One region of the Dietzia sp. NPDC055877 genome, then DNA from elsewhere that is predicted to be linked to it. Evidence: riboswitches for the same ligand, from Rfam matches in the RefSeq annotation. Region 1 holds a riboswitch; each other region holds the start of a gene.
The links. Region 1 has a riboswitch for thiamine pyrophosphate ahead of thiC (phosphomethylpyrimidine synthase ThiC). Riboswitches for the same ligand answer to the same signal wherever they lie in the genome.
Positions count from the first base shown of each region.

Region 2: it holds a riboswitch for thiamine pyrophosphate, as region 1 does, so the genes downstream of both, ACWGLC_RS12820 (LLM class flavin-dependent oxidoreductase) here and thiC (phosphomethylpyrimidine synthase ThiC) in region 1, are expected to answer to the same signal.
Region 3: it holds a riboswitch for thiamine pyrophosphate, as region 1 does, so the genes downstream of both, ACWGLC_RS02745 (3-oxoacyl-ACP reductase) here and thiC (phosphomethylpyrimidine synthase ThiC) in region 1, are expected to answer to the same signal.

Region 1 is NZ_JBSHCV010000008.1:34,029-39,312, forward strand. Features, by position in the region: gene ACWGLC_RS10505 (arylsulfatase) at 1-1,543, shown strand, start outside; gene ACWGLC_RS10510 (CD225/dispanin family protein) at 1,625-2,089, opposite strand; gene ACWGLC_RS10515 (GNAT family N-acetyltransferase) at 2,178-2,474, opposite strand; TPP riboswitch at 2,553-2,668, shown strand; gene thiC (phosphomethylpyrimidine synthase ThiC) at 2,664-4,538, shown strand; gene ACWGLC_RS10525 (ABC transporter permease) at 4,937-5,284, opposite strand, start outside.
Region 2 is NZ_JBSHCV010000012.1:73,486-78,769, forward strand. Features, by position in the region: gene ACWGLC_RS12815 (hypothetical protein) at 1-125, shown strand, start outside; gene ACWGLC_RS12820 (LLM class flavin-dependent oxidoreductase) at 183-1,574, opposite strand; TPP riboswitch at 1,631-1,725, opposite strand; gene ACWGLC_RS12825 (DUF1295 domain-containing protein) at 2,095-2,361, opposite strand; gene ACWGLC_RS12830 (NAD(P)/FAD-dependent oxidoreductase) at 2,586-3,857, opposite strand; gene ACWGLC_RS12835 (3-hydroxyacyl-CoA dehydrogenase) at 3,890-4,738, opposite strand; gene ACWGLC_RS12840 (FAD-dependent oxidoreductase) at 4,981-5,284, shown strand, end outside.
Region 3 is NZ_JBSHCV010000002.1:120,425-125,708, forward strand. Features, by position in the region: gene ACWGLC_RS02740 (DUF726 domain-containing protein) at 1-1,565, shown strand, start outside; TPP riboswitch at 1,791-1,888, shown strand; gene ACWGLC_RS02745 (3-oxoacyl-ACP reductase) at 1,974-2,738, shown strand; gene ACWGLC_RS02750 (ABC transporter ATP-binding protein) at 2,879-3,928, shown strand; gene ACWGLC_RS02755 (ABC transporter permease) at 3,925-4,671, shown strand; gene ACWGLC_RS02760 (sensor histidine kinase) at 4,772-5,284, shown strand, end outside.

The sequences.
Region 1 (5,284 bases):
TGATCTGGGCGTGGTGCCGGCCGCCGCCGGGACCGGACCGATGGACGAGGAGCTTGGACCGGACGTCGTCGAGTGGGACTCGCTGTCGGACGACGGCAAGCGGCTTGCCGCCCGCCACATGGAGAACTACGCGGCCATGGTCGTGAGCATCGACGAGTCGGTGGGCCGCATCCGCGAGATCCAACGCCGCCTCGGCCGGCTGGAGAACACGATCTTCGTCTTCTTCTCCGACAACGGCGCGGCCACCGGGGGTTCCGGAGGCACCGTCGGCATGTTCAACTTCCTCGCCAACCTCGACCGCAGCCGCACCCTCACCACCGAGGAGCGCATCGCGGAGGAGATCGGCCGGATCGACGAGCTCGGCGGCCCCGCCTCCTGGCCACACTATTCCTCGGCGTGGGCGACGGTCGCCAACACCCCGTTCCGGCGCCATAAGTTCAGTACGTACCGGGGCGGGCACCAGGTGTCGTGTGTGATGTCCTGGCCCGCCGGGCTCGGGGAACTGGGAGAAGAGAACGACGACGACGGCGCCATCCGCCACCAGTACGCGCATGTCACGGACATCTTTCCGACCGTGGCCGAGCTGGCAGGGGTGGAGATTCCGAGGAGCCGGGCGGGCCGGGAAGCGCGGCCGCTGGACGGCTCCTCGATGGTGGCGGCGCTGAAGGACGCCGACGCGCCGAGCAGTCACGGCGACCAGTACTACGAGTGCCTCGGTGAGCGCGCGTACTACGCCGGCGAGTTCGAGCTGGTGGCCCGCCACGCCAAGGCGACGCCGTTCTCCGCGGACCGATGGGAGCTCTTCCGACCCGAGAGCGACGCGGTGCAGCTCGAGAACGTGGCCGACCAGCACCCGGAGGTGGTGGCCGATCTCGTGGCCCGCTGGGAGACGGCGGCCCGGGACAACATGGTGTATCCGATGTCCAACGGCAGTCCGCTGCACTTCTTCCAGCGTGACCCGGCCGAGCAGCGTCTGGCGGTGGAGACCGTGATGGTCCCGGAGACCCCGCCGCTCGAGCGGTTCCGGGCGAGTCAGCTCATCGACGGCCGCGGGTTCACCGTCGAGGTGGCGCTGGGCGCGGACGGCTTCCGGGCCAGTGACGAGGGAGTTCTTTACGCCCATGGAGGCCAGGAGGCGGGCGTGGTCCTCTTCGTGAAGGACGGCGCCCTTCAGGTGGAGCAGAACGCCTGGGGCCGGGCCCTGACCTCGGAGCCGGCCGACATACCGGCGGGCGCGACACGGTTCGGCCTCCGCGTCGACGCTCCGGGCAGAAGCAGGTGGATCGTGGCTCTCGAGATCGACGGTGTCCCGGTCGCGGAGGGGATCGAGTTGACGCAGCTGTCGTGGCTGGTGCCGTTCAGCGGGATCTCGGCGGGCCGGATGCACCGATCACCGGTGTCCGCCGACCTCTACCGTGCGCACGGCATGTTCCCCTACTCGGGCACGTGGGAGACCGTGACCATCCGGCCTGGTGCGTTCTCGCCGGACGCGCCGTCTCAGCTCCTCGATGTCATCCGGACGATGGGCGCGGCCACGCAATAGGGCGGCCACACAACAGAAGGGGCTGCCCCGGGTTCCGTACCCGGAGCAGCCCCGTCCTTCGTCGTCAGACGGCGTCTCGGGTCAGTACCCGGCCGTCGCAGCCGCGCCGACCAGGACGAAGATGAACACCACGTAGAGCACGATCAGCAGTACCACCAGGGCCAGCGAGATCATCCCGAGCTTCTTGGCGGTCGCGCTGGCCGCCTCCGCCTCGGCGTGCCGGCCAGCCGCCCACAGCGGGTAGACCTGCAGTGCGCGGGTCATCGCGACGAACGACAGCGGCCAGAAGAACAGGATCGAGGCGACCGCCCATCCCACGTTCGATGGCGGACCGATCTGCGTCGCACCCGCGCTGCCGAACGACGGGTTCTGTGCGGCGTAGTCGGCCTGGGCGTAGCCCGGCTGGCCGAAACCCGACTGCCCGTAGCCCGACTGGCCGGGCGCCCCCTGCCCGTACGCGGACTGCGCGTTGTACCCGGTCTGCGACGAGTAGTCGGTGTAGCCGTTGTCCTGGCCGGAGTTGTCACCCTGGGGCGGGTAGGTCATGTCGATCCTTCGTTCGTGGCGGTTCACTCGAACGCCCAGACTACGCCCGCCACCTGCGTCTCAGCCGCGCGCATGAGACCCGCGCGCGTCAGTTGGCCGCGACGAGTAGCTGATACTCGGGGAACCGGACGAGGAAGCGCCGCACGTAGCTGCACACGGGACGGATCCTGGCCCCGTCGAGCCGCATCCGGGTGAGCACCAGGCTGACCAGCAGCCGCGCGATGCCCTGCTGCCCGAATCGCTCCTCGATGACGGTGTGGAGAAGGATGAAGACCTCGCCGTCCATCTCATAGCCGACGAGCCCCATGAACGTCTCGTCGTCCCACAGTTCGAACCGATCGCGATCCGAGTTGTGGACCAGCTTCAACGACGTGGCGGTGGACATCTCGACTCCTTCGGGCCGACGGTGCTACTTCCGGAGACCCTACTCCCCGCGCTACCCTCGGACGGCACAACTTCATAACCCATCCACACGGGAGCCCGCCTCGGAGCGCGGGCTGAGAGGACGACCGGCCGGGTCGTCGACCGTAGAACCTGTCCGGATCATGCCGGCGTAGGGAGTTCTGGAAATCTCATGGTTGATCACGCATCTACTGACGCACGCCCCTCTACTTCTGTCGAGGACGTGACGTGCGGCCCCATCTATGCGAGCCGCAAGACGTACCTGGGTGTAGAGGCACCGGGGTACGACGACGACAACGCCACCACCCCGCCCCCGTTCACCGAGAACAACCCCGCTGGCTCGGGCGTCACCATGCAGGTGCCGGCCCGCAGGATCGAGCTGACCGACGGCACCTCGTTTGACGTCTACGACACCTCGGGCCCGTACACCGGCTACACCACCGCCGCCGACTGCCACGATCTCGCGGTGGGCCTGCCCCGCACCCGTGAGGAATGGCCACACCCGCGGCCGGTTCCCGTGTCGGTGTCGGCGTCGTCGGTGACGGCGTCGTCGGTGACGGCGTCGTCGGTGACGGCGTCGTCGTCACACTCGTCACCGTCGCCCGCAGCCACGTCGTCGGGCGCTCCCGCGCCTGCGCCTGCGCCCCTGGTCCGCACCCAACTCGCGTGGGCGCGTGCCGGTCTGATCACGCCGGAGATGCGGTTCATCGCCGCACGTGAGGGCGTCGACGTGGAGCTCGTCCGCGAGGAGGTGGCCGCGGGCCGGGCCGTCATCCCCGCCAACCACCGCCACCCGGAGAGCGAGCCGATGATCATCGGCAAACGCTTCATGACCAAGATCAACGCCAACATCGGGAACTCGGCGGTGACCAGCTCGATCGCCGAAGAGGTAGAGAAGATGGTGTGGGCCACCCGCTGGGGCGCCGACACGATCATGGACCTGTCCACCGGCAAGGACATCCACGCCACCCGGGAGTGGATCCTGCGGAACTCGCCCGTACCGGTGGGCACCGTGCCGATCTATCAGGCGCTGGAGAAGGTGAACGGCGACCCGGCCGCGCTGACGTGGGAGCTGTACCGCGACACCGTGATCGAGCAGTGCGAGCAGGGCGTGGACTACATGACCGTCCACGCCGGGGTGTTGTTGCGGTACGTCCCGCTGGCGGCCACGAGGGTCACGGGGATCGTCTCGCGGGGCGGGTCGATCATGGCCGCGTGGTGCCTGGCCCATCACCGGGAGTCGTTCCTCTACTCCCACTTCGCCGAGCTGTGCGAGATCCTTGCGCGCTACGACGTCACGTTCTCTCTGGGGGACGGGCTCCGGCCCGGGTCGATCGCGGACGCCAACGACGAGGCCCAGTTCGCCGAACTACGGACCCTCGGCGAGCTCACGCGGATCGCCAAGGCGCACGGCGTGCAGGTGATGATCGAGGGGCCCGGCCACGTGCCGATGGACAAGATCGTGGAGAACGTGCGACTCGAGGAGCAGTGGTGCGAGGAGGCACCGTTCTACACGCTCGGGCCGCTGGCCACCGACATCGCGCCGGGGTACGACCACATCACCAGCGCGATCGGGGCCGCCCGGATCGCCGAGGCCGGCACCGCGATGCTCTGCTATGTCACGCCCAAGGAGCACCTCGGGCTGCCGAACCTGGACGACGTCAAGACCGGCGTGATCACCTACAAGATCGCCGCCCATTCGGCCGACCTGGCCAAGGGGCATCCGCGCGCGCAGGAGCGCGATGACGAGCTGAGCCGCGCCCGGTTCGAGTTCCGGTGGAAGGATCAGTTCGCGCTGGCCCTCGATCCGGACACCGCTCGGGAGTTCCACGACGAGACCCTGCCGGCCGAACCCGCCAAGACCGCCCTCTTCTGCTCGATGTGCGGCCCGAAGTTCTGCTCGATGCGCATCTCGCAGGACATCCGCGACTACGCCGCCGAGCACGGGCTGGAGACAGTGGAGGCGATCGAGGCGGGGATGGCGGAGAAGTCCGCGGAGTTCGCCGACGCCGGCGGGCGCGTCTATCTGCCCCTCAGCGGCGCCTGACCCTGCCCAGCCGCCGGCCCGGCGGGGCGACGGCCCGGCGCCAGCTCGAGCTAACCGGCTGCCGACCGTTCTGTCTCGCGTGGTCGCAAATCATGCTGACGCCGGGACCTGCCCTGGGAAATTGTGAGCGGGTCAGACCACTCGGCGGAATGTGGTCCGCGCAAGCCCCGCCCAGCTTCGGCCCGGCCCCGGCGGGACGTGCGCGCCGGGAATGCACACATCACCTGCACTTACGCGCCCGGAATGGTCCATTCCGGGCGCGTAAGTGCACCAAGATCGGGCGTTCCGGGCGCGTAAGTCGTACCTACCGGCCGGCGGGGCGGCTGCGGGACGCCGGCAGAGGCTGGGCGGCGGCAGAGCGGCGGGGGTGGGCGGCGGCGGGGCCGCGGGGGCCGGGATCAGGCGTCGCGGCGCAGGGTCACCACCAACCCCACGACCCACAGGGCAATACACACCGCGGCGAACCAGGCGAACGCCGGCCACTGGCCCCAGGTGACGAACCCGCGCATGGCTTCGCCCTGCGTCCAGTAGTCACCGTTGGAGAACGGCATCCAGGCGGCGATATCCTGGCCGATCCTGGGGATCAGCGAGACCATGCCCTCGACCGCCAGGATCCACACGAGGAACAACGAGATCGTGCCGGCCGCGTTACGCATCAGGTACGCCAGGCCCATCACCGCGACCGTGCCCAGCGCGGAATAAACCGGGAAGCGCCACAGCAGCGTCAGCCCCTCTCCGGAGAACGG
Region 2 (5,284 bases), on a different contig from region 1:
GGGCCGAGCACCCCGTGGGCCGCGAGCTCAACGCGGACACCACCGTCGTGCCTGTCGCACAGGTGGCCGGTGTGCCCGATCGATGTACCCGCGGCGCCGCTGGCACTGTTCTGGTCCTCTCCTGACGGCGCCACGATCGACGTCGGTGTGGGACTACGCCGACGACACGGCGCATCGAAGCGTCATCCGCGGTACCTGGCCCCGCGATGCGTATCGGGCAGCCGGTCACCTCGATCGAACATCCGGGCTCGGAGAGTGCCGGGTTCCGCGTCCAGCGGGTACCGTCCCCGGCGCTGCAGCTCGGGCACGAGATGCTCGATGACGTCCTCCCAGGTGCCCGGGTTGAGCGCGTAGGCCAGGTTGAACCCGTCGACGTCCGTTTCCGCCATGTAGCTCTCCAGGGCGTCGGCCACGGTGACCGCCGAGCCCACCACCACGGGTCCGCCCGTCGCGTTGAACCGGGCGCTGTCACGCAACGTCCAGCGTCCGTCGGCGTCCGAGGCCCCCGACAGGCTCGACACAGTGGTCTGGATCGCTTCTGTTGCGACCGGGTCCATGGGTGCGTCGAGGTCCTGTCGGGATAGATCAATTCCGGACCATCCCGAGTTGAGCACCAGATTTCCCGTCTCAGAGGCGTAGGAGAAGATGTCTCGGTACTTTTCAGCTGCCGCCTCATCGGTCTGATCCACAACGATCGTGAGCAGCGCGTACACGCGTGCGGCATCCCGGCCCCGCCCGGCGGCCTCCAGCCCCTCCCGGATCCGGCTGACCTGGTCCCTGGTCTGGCCGATGGTCGGGGACGCCACGAAGATCGCCTCCGCGTGATCGGCCGCGAAGCGGATTCCCCGCGCGGACGCGCCGGCCTGGTAGATCACCGGGGTCCGCTGCGGAGAAGGCTCGGAGAGGTGGACGCCGGGGACCGTGAAGTACGTTCCCTCGTGGCGGATCGGGTGGACCTTCGCCGGATCGGCGTACATGTCCCGCTCCGCATCGAGCACCACCGCGTCGTCCTCCCAGGAGCCCTCCCACAGCTTGTAGAGCACCTCCAGATACTCGTCCGCCCGGTCGTAGCGCTCGTCATGGGAGAGTTGGTCGCTCTCGCCCAGGTTCTGCGCGGCACTCTTGAGGTAGCCGGTCACGACGTTCCAGCCCACCCGGCCCCGGGTGAGGTGGTCCAGCGTCGACATCCGCCGGGCGAAGGTGTACGGGTGCTCTGCCGAGGTGCTCGCAGTGATGCCGAAGCCGAGGTTCTCCGTCACCGCCGCCATGGCACTGACGAGCATCATCGGATCGTTCATCGGGATCTTTGCCGCCGTCTGCAGCGCAGCGTCGCTGCTCCCGCCGTAGACGTCATACGGGCCTAAGGCGTCCGCGAGGAAGAGTCCGTCGAACAACCCGCCCTCCAACAGCCGGGCGAGACGGGTCCACTGTTCGAGGTTCGTATAGTCCCGCGACCGATCTGCCGGATGCCGCCAGATCCCGGGGAGTTGATGCCCCACGCCGTTGATGGCGAAGGCGTTGAACCTGATCCTCCGGGTGTGCTGATCGTGCGCAGCGTCGGGTCGCGAAGCCATGGTTCTCCTTGCGGTGGTCGTGTGAGGGGTGACCACCGCTCGAGCAGGAGCAGCCGTGGCTACGCCGATGACATCCCTCCGCGAGTGCTAACTCGATCAGGTTCGCTCGGGTGTGATCTCAGCCCCGTCCAGGGCACCCCGTGTCGCCCCTCAGCCTACGCGTCGGCGTCAGCGTGCCTTGCCGGTGACGGCCAACAGGGGCCGCCTGGATTGCCGTGGAGACGGCGCTCAGACCCCTGACTTCGGCAGCCGCCACCAGTTCGCCGGCGGAGACATTGAGCCCGGTCTGCGAGGTGACCACCGCCCCCGCATCGGCCACGCGCAGGCCCGTCGCCGACTTCGCGGCAAAGAGGCCGTACCTGATGTGACCCACCGACGCCTCTCCCTACTCGTGCCCATGCGACGACGGCCGGGCCAACGCCATAAAGCTCGTCTACCGGGCGTAGTCATGCGGTCGGCGTTCGAGGCGTCCTGTCCCTGCGCTCCGCTCGGTCGCAGTCGGTTCGGGAAGTCGGATCATTCACCCCCGTCGGGTGCCGACCGCCCACACGAGGAAGTGCGTGGCGATCAGTGGTGCGATGACGACCAGCGCGCCCCAGCCCGTCGCCGCGACCGCCACCCAGTTGCTCCACCACACGCTGGCGTCATCGAAGTAGTTCGGCAATCGCGAGCTCGCCCGCGTCTCCTCATCGGGCGCTGCGGATGGCGTACCGGTGAACACGTCCGCTATGTCCGGGCCGGCGATCCCAACGCGGAAGTAGGCGGGGGAGTGAGGAACCTGGTCCATGTCCGCTATTCGGCACCGCAGGTACACCGGATGGGCCGCGTATGTTTAGTGACTGCCCACCTCGTCGTCGTCCCCGCCACCTCCCCCCCCCCGACCAGCGGGCACCCTCTCTCGGCGCTCGACGACTGCGCGCGGACCCCGAAGGCGGTTCCGTGCCGTGGCGAGCGCCCCTCCTGACGCCAGCGCATCCGTCAGAAGCTGGTGACGGATGCGCCGGCGACATCTCAGGTGCGGGTGGCGTCGCCAACGATGAACTCGGTGCGGTCCTCGGTGAAGTAGTCGCGTACCCAGTTGACCAGGGCGTTGTAGCGGGGACGTGCCGACGGCAGCAGGACATCATGCACTGCGAGCCATCCGGCGAATGCCAGCGGCCCGTGGAGCTGCTTGTGCGATCTGCCGACCTCCGCCACCGCGGCCATCCGACCGATCATCGCCATGAAGCCGCGATCGTGGTACTCGAACGCCGTACGCTGTGTGCCCTTGAGGTCGGCGAGGATGTTCTCGCCGGCCCACGCCCCCGCCTGCTTGGCCACCGCACCCAGGCCGGGGAGCGTCTTACCGGCACCGTCAGGGATGTTGGCCGCGTCCCCGAGCGCGTAGACGCCCGGGAAACCGGGAACTGTGAGGTCGTCATTGACATCCAGTCGGCCGCCCCTGCCGGGCGTGATGCCCGCTTGCCCGACCACGGGCTGTGCGTGCAGACCCCCCGCCCAGATCACGATCGGCGCGGCGAGGACCTCGCCGTCGGAGAGCGTCACGCCGTCGGCGCGCACCTCCTTGACGCTGGTGCCCAGGTGCAGCTGAACACCGAGCTCCTCGAGGTGCTCCTGCGCATACTGCTGAAGTTCCTCGGTGAAGGGGCCGAGAACCGTCTTGGCCAGATCAGCGAGGTGGACCGTGAAGGCCTCGCGAACCGCGTCGGAGTACGTTCGCGGCACCACCGTGTTGACGGTTTCTGCGATCGCACCCGCCATCTCGACTCCGGTCGGCCCGGCGCCCACCACGACGATGTTCGTGGGGTCGAGCGCCTCGCCGGCGGCCACCCGGGCGTCGGCCTTGTCGAACTGCTCGATAATCGCCGCCCCGAGCCGAGTGGAATCGCTGACCGAGTACAGCGGGTACGCGTGCTCGGCGGCGCCGGGGGTACCGAAGAAGTTCACGACGGCGCCGGCGGCGATCACGAGTGTCTGAGCGGAGTACACCGTTCCGTCGTCCACCGTGACCGTGTGTGCAGCGGCGTCGATAGCGGTGACCTCGGCGGTCAACACGCGCACGCTCGGACGCTTGCGGAAGATCGCGCGCAGCGGCTCGGCCACGTCACTCGGCGGGAGCTGCGAGCTGGCCACCTGATAGAGCAGTGGTTGGAACTGCGAATAGTTGTTGCGGTCGATCAGCAGTGTTGGGATCTTCGCTTTGCCGAGCCGCCTGGCTGCTGCCACGCCGGCAAAGCCGGCGCCGACAATGATGACCCGGTAGTTACTGGTCGCGTTGGTCATGGCTTCGTTACCTCAGTCTTTTCTGGCCGACGTCAGCCGTAGGTGTAGAAGCCGCGACCGGTCGATGTTCCGAGGTAGCCCTTGTCGATGAAGTCGGACTTGATCTTGTCCGCAAAAGCCTTCATCTCCGGGTCAGCACTGTCCTTGTTGAGCATGTAGGGCGTCATCATCCCCACGATGTCGTAGATCTGGAACGGGCCCATGGGCGAACCGGTGGAGATGCGCCACGTCTTGTCGACGTCCTCGATGCTGGCGATCTCACGCATGTAGAGCTTCGCTGCGGCCTCGAGGAACGGCACCAGCAGCGAGTTGAGGACGTAGCCCGGCTGCTCCTTGTGGATGCGGATGGGAACCATCCCGATCTGTTCGGCGAACCCGGCCGCGGACTCGAATACCGCGGGGTCGGTGTCGGGGTGCCCCATGACCTCGCAGGTGTTGAAGATCCACACCTGGTTGGCGAAGTGCATCGCGAGGAACTTGTCCGGACGATCCGTGAACGGCGCGATCTCGCTCGGCAACAGGGTGGAGGAGTTGGTGGCGAACACGGTCTTCTCGGGCGCTACCGCGCTGACCTTCTTCCAGGTGTCCTGCTTGATGTCCAGCCGCTCGGGGACCGCTTCGATCACTAGGTCGGCGTCCTTCACCGCGTCGGCGAGATCCGAGCTGGCGCGGATTCGCGAAACGGCAGCATCGATCTTGTCCTGCGTGGCGTCCGGGAGGTCCTTCAGGTACGACGCCCCGAGTTGCTCCCAGCGGGCGGGGAGCTTGGCCAGGATCTCGTCCGAGATGTCGTACGCCACGACGGTCTTCCCGAAATAGGCGGACTGGAAGATGATCTGTGAACCGAGGACGCCGGTTCCCAGCACGGTGAGGGTTTCCATGATCGGATTCCTATCTTGCAGTGGGAGAAGTGCGAACGTCGGTTACATTATCGAACTCTTATTTTTTTGAGGGGGCATTCAGAAGAACTCGCATCGTCCCTTTCCTGGCCGGGCCGGTTTTCGTGTTCCTGTGCCGCTGGCCAGGTTCGTTTGTTGACACCTGTCGACCGCGGCGTAATCTCCTTAAGGTGACTACCCTCGCCACCTTCCCCAACCTCATGTCGTCCGGCCGGATCGGCCCCATGTCGACGCCCAACCGCATCGTGCTGCCGGCCATGGACATGAACGTGTCCGAGGAGGGCGAGATCGAGCAGCGGGAGATCGACCACTACGTCGCCCGCGCGGCCGGCGGTGCGGGCCTGATCATCACGGGCGCGTGCGCGATCGCGTTCCCGGTAGGTGCGGCGTCCATGAAAGAGCCGGGGCTGTCGGATGACAAGTACATCCCCGGGCTCAAGGCGCTGGCCGACGCCGTGCACGCGGCCGGGTCGAAGCTGTGCGTGCAGTCCACCCACCACGGCAAGGTCGCGCGTGTGGACGTGGCCA
Region 3 (5,284 bases), on a different contig from region 1:
CGGGGCAGCCCGGGGATCTTGAGCCGGCCGCGGAGGGCGACGTCCAACTCGTCGGCAACATGACCTTGCAACACAATCTCTGGGCGTACGCCGGCTTCCGGCAGCAGGCATCGGAGATGGTGGACGATGAGGCGTCGTCTGCGCTTCTCAAGAAGGCAGAAGTACACGCGAAGGTCGCACAGCGTCTGACGGTGCTCATCGACGAACTCGGGAACGAATCCCGGGTCGGGTGGTGCTCCAACTGCATCGAGAAGTCGACCCACCACAAAGTGGAGAGCGCCAGCACGCAGACCTCGACCTACATCTGTGACGCCTGCGGGTCCGCCACCGACGTCTGTGTTGCACCCAGGTGCAAGAACATGGCAGTTCGCAGCCTCAACAGGGTGCATCTGCCGAGTTTCTGTGCCGAACACTCGCATACTCTCCCGAGTTTTGAGCGCGCGCGTGACCCCTTGGAGCGACTCGAGGATTTCGCCTCGTTCATGGAGTACGACAAGCCCAACCTCGCGAAGGGGTCCAAGCTTGGGCTCACTGCAGTTCTTGCGGTCGGGGCGGCTTTCCCGCTCGCGCTGATGGCTGCGCCGGCGGTGGGCGGCGCGGTCGGAGTTCTGGCGTCGAAGGTGGGAGCCGGCGCTGCGCTCAGTGGCGCAGCCGCGCAGAGTTTCGGTCTCGCACTCCTCGGTGGCGGTTCGGTTGCGGCCGGTGGACTGGGAATGGCCGGCGGGACAATGGTCGTCACCGCCGTCGGCGCAGCGCTGGGTGGTGCGCTGGGGGCGTCGGTGACCAATGCCTATCTGCGCGATGACAAGTCGTTCAAGCTGGAACTGTTCCGGGAGGGCACCGGTACACCGGTGATCATCGCTCGGGGTTTCACCACCGAGGGCGATATCCAATGGTGGAAGTCGGTCGGGTTCGTTGAGCAGACGTACCCGGATCAGCCCATCTACTTCCTGCACTGGGGCTCGAAGGAACTCAACGATGTGGCTCTCCTATTGGGTTCGATCGGTGGAGCTCAGGCGGGACGCTTCGCGGTCGGCGCCGTCGCGAGGAAAGCTAGTAAAGCTGCGGCCGGAAGACTCAGCCCGCTGATGCCGGTGATGGTCGCAACGGATCTGGCCAAGAACCCATGGCATGTGGCACGAGTTCGCGCGGACAAGACCGGAGTGATCTTGGGCGACATCCTCGCCCGATTCGAGGGCGAGGCGATCCTGGTCGGACATAGTCTCGGCGGCCGGGTGATGGCGACTGCGACACAAACCCTGTCCAAAGCCAAGGCAGGCAAGAAGGTCCGGGATCTCAGAATTCTCGGGGCTGCGATCGGCCAGAAGTTCGACTGGGCATCGGTTGCATCGACCACCTCGGGGTACGTGGTCAACTACTTCTCTCGAAACGACGCGGTTCTCAAGAATGCGTACGCGGTCGCGGAAGTCGGCAGCGTCGCCGTGGGGCTCAAGGGAACCGGGTGCGAGGCTCCGAACCTCGTGGATGTCGATGTCTCGGACACGGTTCCGAACCACAACTCGTATTGGGAGAACATCACGGGTGAATGGAAGATCCGTGTATAGAACCGGCGTAGGTCCAGAGCTCGTCGAAGGTGTGAAAGCGAGCCATTTGATCGCAGAGGTACGACGGGTTGCTGGAGCGCAGTGCACGCAACACTGTCGATCAGATGGATGATTCCGCCGGGATGTACGACAAGACCGAGGACATCGTCGAGGGCATCTGTGACCGGTTCAGTGGCGTCGGCCGGGCGATGGGGCACGCTGTGGCTCGCGGTATGACTTAGGCTGGGCCGCGACACGGGGTGCCGCCCATCCGGGCAGCTGAGATCACACCCGTCGAACCTGATCTGGGTAGTTCCAGCGAAGGAATGTCGATACCGCGGCCGCGTCTCTGCGCAGGTAGGCGGGTATGCATCGCCACCCTTCGCGGGAACCGCCGGAAAGCGAGTGGCAGTGAATTCCGGGAACAGCGTGCGTATCGACGAGCAGGTAGTCCTGGTCACCGGCGGAGCCCGGGGCCTCGGTAAGGAAATCGTGCGGGCGTTCGGGCGCGAGGGCGCGCTCGTCGTCGTCAACTACCGTCGCAGCGCCGAGGCCGCGGCCGACCTGGTCCGTGAGCTCGGCGAGGACCGCGCCGTGGCGGTCCGGGCGGATGTGACCGACGACGACGAGGTAAGCAGCCTCGTCGAGGCGGCACGTACCCACTTCGACAGGCCGATCACGACGGTCATCAACAACGCCCTCGCCGACTTCGAATTCAACGGCGACGCCCGCCCCTCGCCCGAGACGCTGACCTGGGCGGACATGGAAGCACAGCTGCGCGGCGCCGTCAAGGCGACGCTCGCCACCACCCAGGCGGCGCTGCCGGGGATGCGCGAGGGCGGGTTCGGGCGGATCGTGAACATCGGTACCAACCTGTTCCAGCACCCGGTCGTGCCGTACCACGACTACACGGCCGCGAAAGCTGCCGCGCTCTCGCTGACCAGGACCCTGGCCACAGACCTCGGGCCGGACGGCATCACGGTCAACATGGTCTCGGGCGGGCTGCTGCGCACCACCGACGCAAGTGCCGCTACACCTGAAGAGGTCTTCGACCTCATCGCCTCGGGCACGCCGCTGCGTCGCGCGATCGAGCCCGCCGAGTTGGCGGACGCGGTGCTGTTCTTCGCCTCGCCGTGGGCGCGGGCGGTGACGGGGCAGAACCTCATCGTGGACGGTGGTCTGGTCAAGGGCTGAGAGGAGACGCTGTTTCAGCGAGCCCTCACGACTCGACGACGTCGTGAGGGGCTCTGACGTCCGACCCATGACAGATGTCACCGGGTAAGTCGTGACAGCCAGCCCTGTTCAGGCGGGCGCTGGCCGACGATCGTGGAGGCATGGTCAAGCACAGCCCAGCCCACACCCCACCCGCCGAAGCCACGGCCACGGGTCGTTCTCCCGGTGTCGGTCCGCGGCCGCCGGCTCTGGAGTTCCGGGACCTGGGCCAGACGTTCACGGTTCGCGGATCCGGACCCGTCCGCGCGATCCGCGGGCTCGACCTGCGCATCGACCCCGGAGAGGTGGTCGCGCTCCTCGGCCCGAACGGTGCGGGCAAGACCACCGCGCTCGACATCGCCCTGGGGCTGACCGAACCAACGGAGGGCCAGGTCCGGGTGTTCGGCGAGGCCCCGCGAGAGGCGATCGCGGCCGGCCGGATCGCCGCGGTGCTCCAGACCGGAGGTCTGCTCGCCGACCTGACGGTGGAGGAGACGGTCCGCGCGATCGCGGCACTCTACCGCCGGACGCTGTCGGTCGGGGAGGTGCTCGAGCGGGCGGGGATCGCCGAACTCGGCGGCCGCAGGGTCGCCCGGTGCTCGGGTGGTGAGCAGCAGCGCCTGAGGTTTGCGCTCGCGCTGCTGTCCGATCCGGACCTGCTCATCCTCGACGAACCCACCGCCGCGATGGATGTGGGGACCCGCCGTGAGTTCTGGGCGACCATGCACTCTGAGGCCGCATCCGGGTCGACGATCATCTTCGCCACGCACCACCTGGAGGAGGCGGAGGCGTTCGCCGACCGCATCGTGTTGATGGCGCGGGGGCGGATCGTCGCCGACGGCCCCGTCGACCGCGTCCGCGCCATGGCCGCCGGCAGTCGCGTGACCGCCGTCTGGGACCCGATGGCGGGCGAGCCGTCGCCGGAGGAGTTGCCCGGTGTCACCGCCGTTGACCGCACGGCTGCCCGGGTGATCCTCACCAGTTCGGACAGCGACGCCACCGCGCGCGTCCTTCTCACCGAGACGTCCGCGCGCGAGGTCACCATCTCGGCCAGGTCGCTGGACGACGCCTTTGTCACCCTCACCGCCGATGGTCCTGCAGACCCTGCACTGGCCGACACGGCACCCGTCGACCCTGCCGCTACCGACACCGATCCGGAGGCCACCCGATGAACGTCACCTACTGGGCCATCGACCTGCGCCGGACCCTGCGCGACATCACCAACATCTTCTTCATCGTCGGCCTGCCGCTGGTCATGTACTTCGTGTTCGGCAGCGCGCAGAGCTACCGCGATGCACCCGTCGCGCACGGCAACGTGGGCGCCGTCGTCATGATCTCGATGGCCGTCTACGGCGCGGTCACCGCCACCACCGCCATCAGCGGTGGGGCCGCCCTCGAGCGTTTCCAGGGGTGGGGCCGCCAGCTCGGACTCACCCCGTGGAGCGGCGCCGGCTTCGTGGTGACCAAGTCCGCCGTGGCCATGACCATCGCGGCCGTGCCCGTCCTCACCGTGGGCATCGCCGGCGCGGCCACCGGCGCGCAGGCCACACCGCTGGCCTGGGTGCTCTCGCTCGGCGCGGCGTGGCTCGGCTCCGCGGTCTTCGCGGGCTACGGACTGAGCGCGGGAATGGCGTTCCGCTCCGAGTCCGCGTTGGGGGTCGCGGGCGGCAGCCTGGTCCTGCTCGCGTTCGCGGGGAACCTGTTCATCCCGCTGTCGGGCGTGATGCTGGACCTGGCGCGCTTCACACCGCTCTATGGGGTCAACGCGCTGGCCCGCTATCCGATCACCGGCGGCGTGGTGGCCGACGGCGTGGTCGATCCGGTGTGGTTGCCTGTGCTCAACGTGGTTGCCTGGGCCCTCATACTGGGTACGACAGCCGCGGTGCTGGTACGTCGCCGCCGCGGTCGGGTGTGAGGAGCGACCGGGCATGACGAGCGGTGAGAGTACGACGACGACAACGGCAACGCGTGCGTCCCCGTCACCAGTGGCGGACCCGGAGGTCAGCGCGAAGTCGGTGAACGATGAAGCAGCTGCGGGGCCGTCGCGGTGGCGGCGATTCCGCTCCGCGATCACCGGTCCGAGTGTGCTGTTCTCGCTGATCTGGCAGGTCTTCCTGATCTACCCGATCCTCGCTGTGGTCTTCTCCGGGGCCCCCGCCGCGCCCACGGTGCTGGGGCTGGTCTCGATCGCGGCGTTCTCCGCGGTCTACCTGGCTGCCTTCGCCTCACCTGCCGTGACCGAGGGATACCCGCTACACCTGCGCAGCTCCGGTGCCGCCGGACCATCGGGGCGAGTCGCCGGCGATCTCCGCGACCCTGCCCGGGAGGAGCCCGCGCCGCTCGGGCTGGGCTACCTGGCCGGGCTCGTGATCTGCACTTTCGGGACCCTCCCGGCGGCCGGGCTGAACGGGCCGGTCAACTTCGTCCCGTTCCTCGCCTGCTTCGTTGCTGCCGCGTGGCCGATCCGGCGGAGCGTGCCGACCGCGATCACGCTGATCGTCATCGGCACCGTCGCGGCCCTGGTCGAG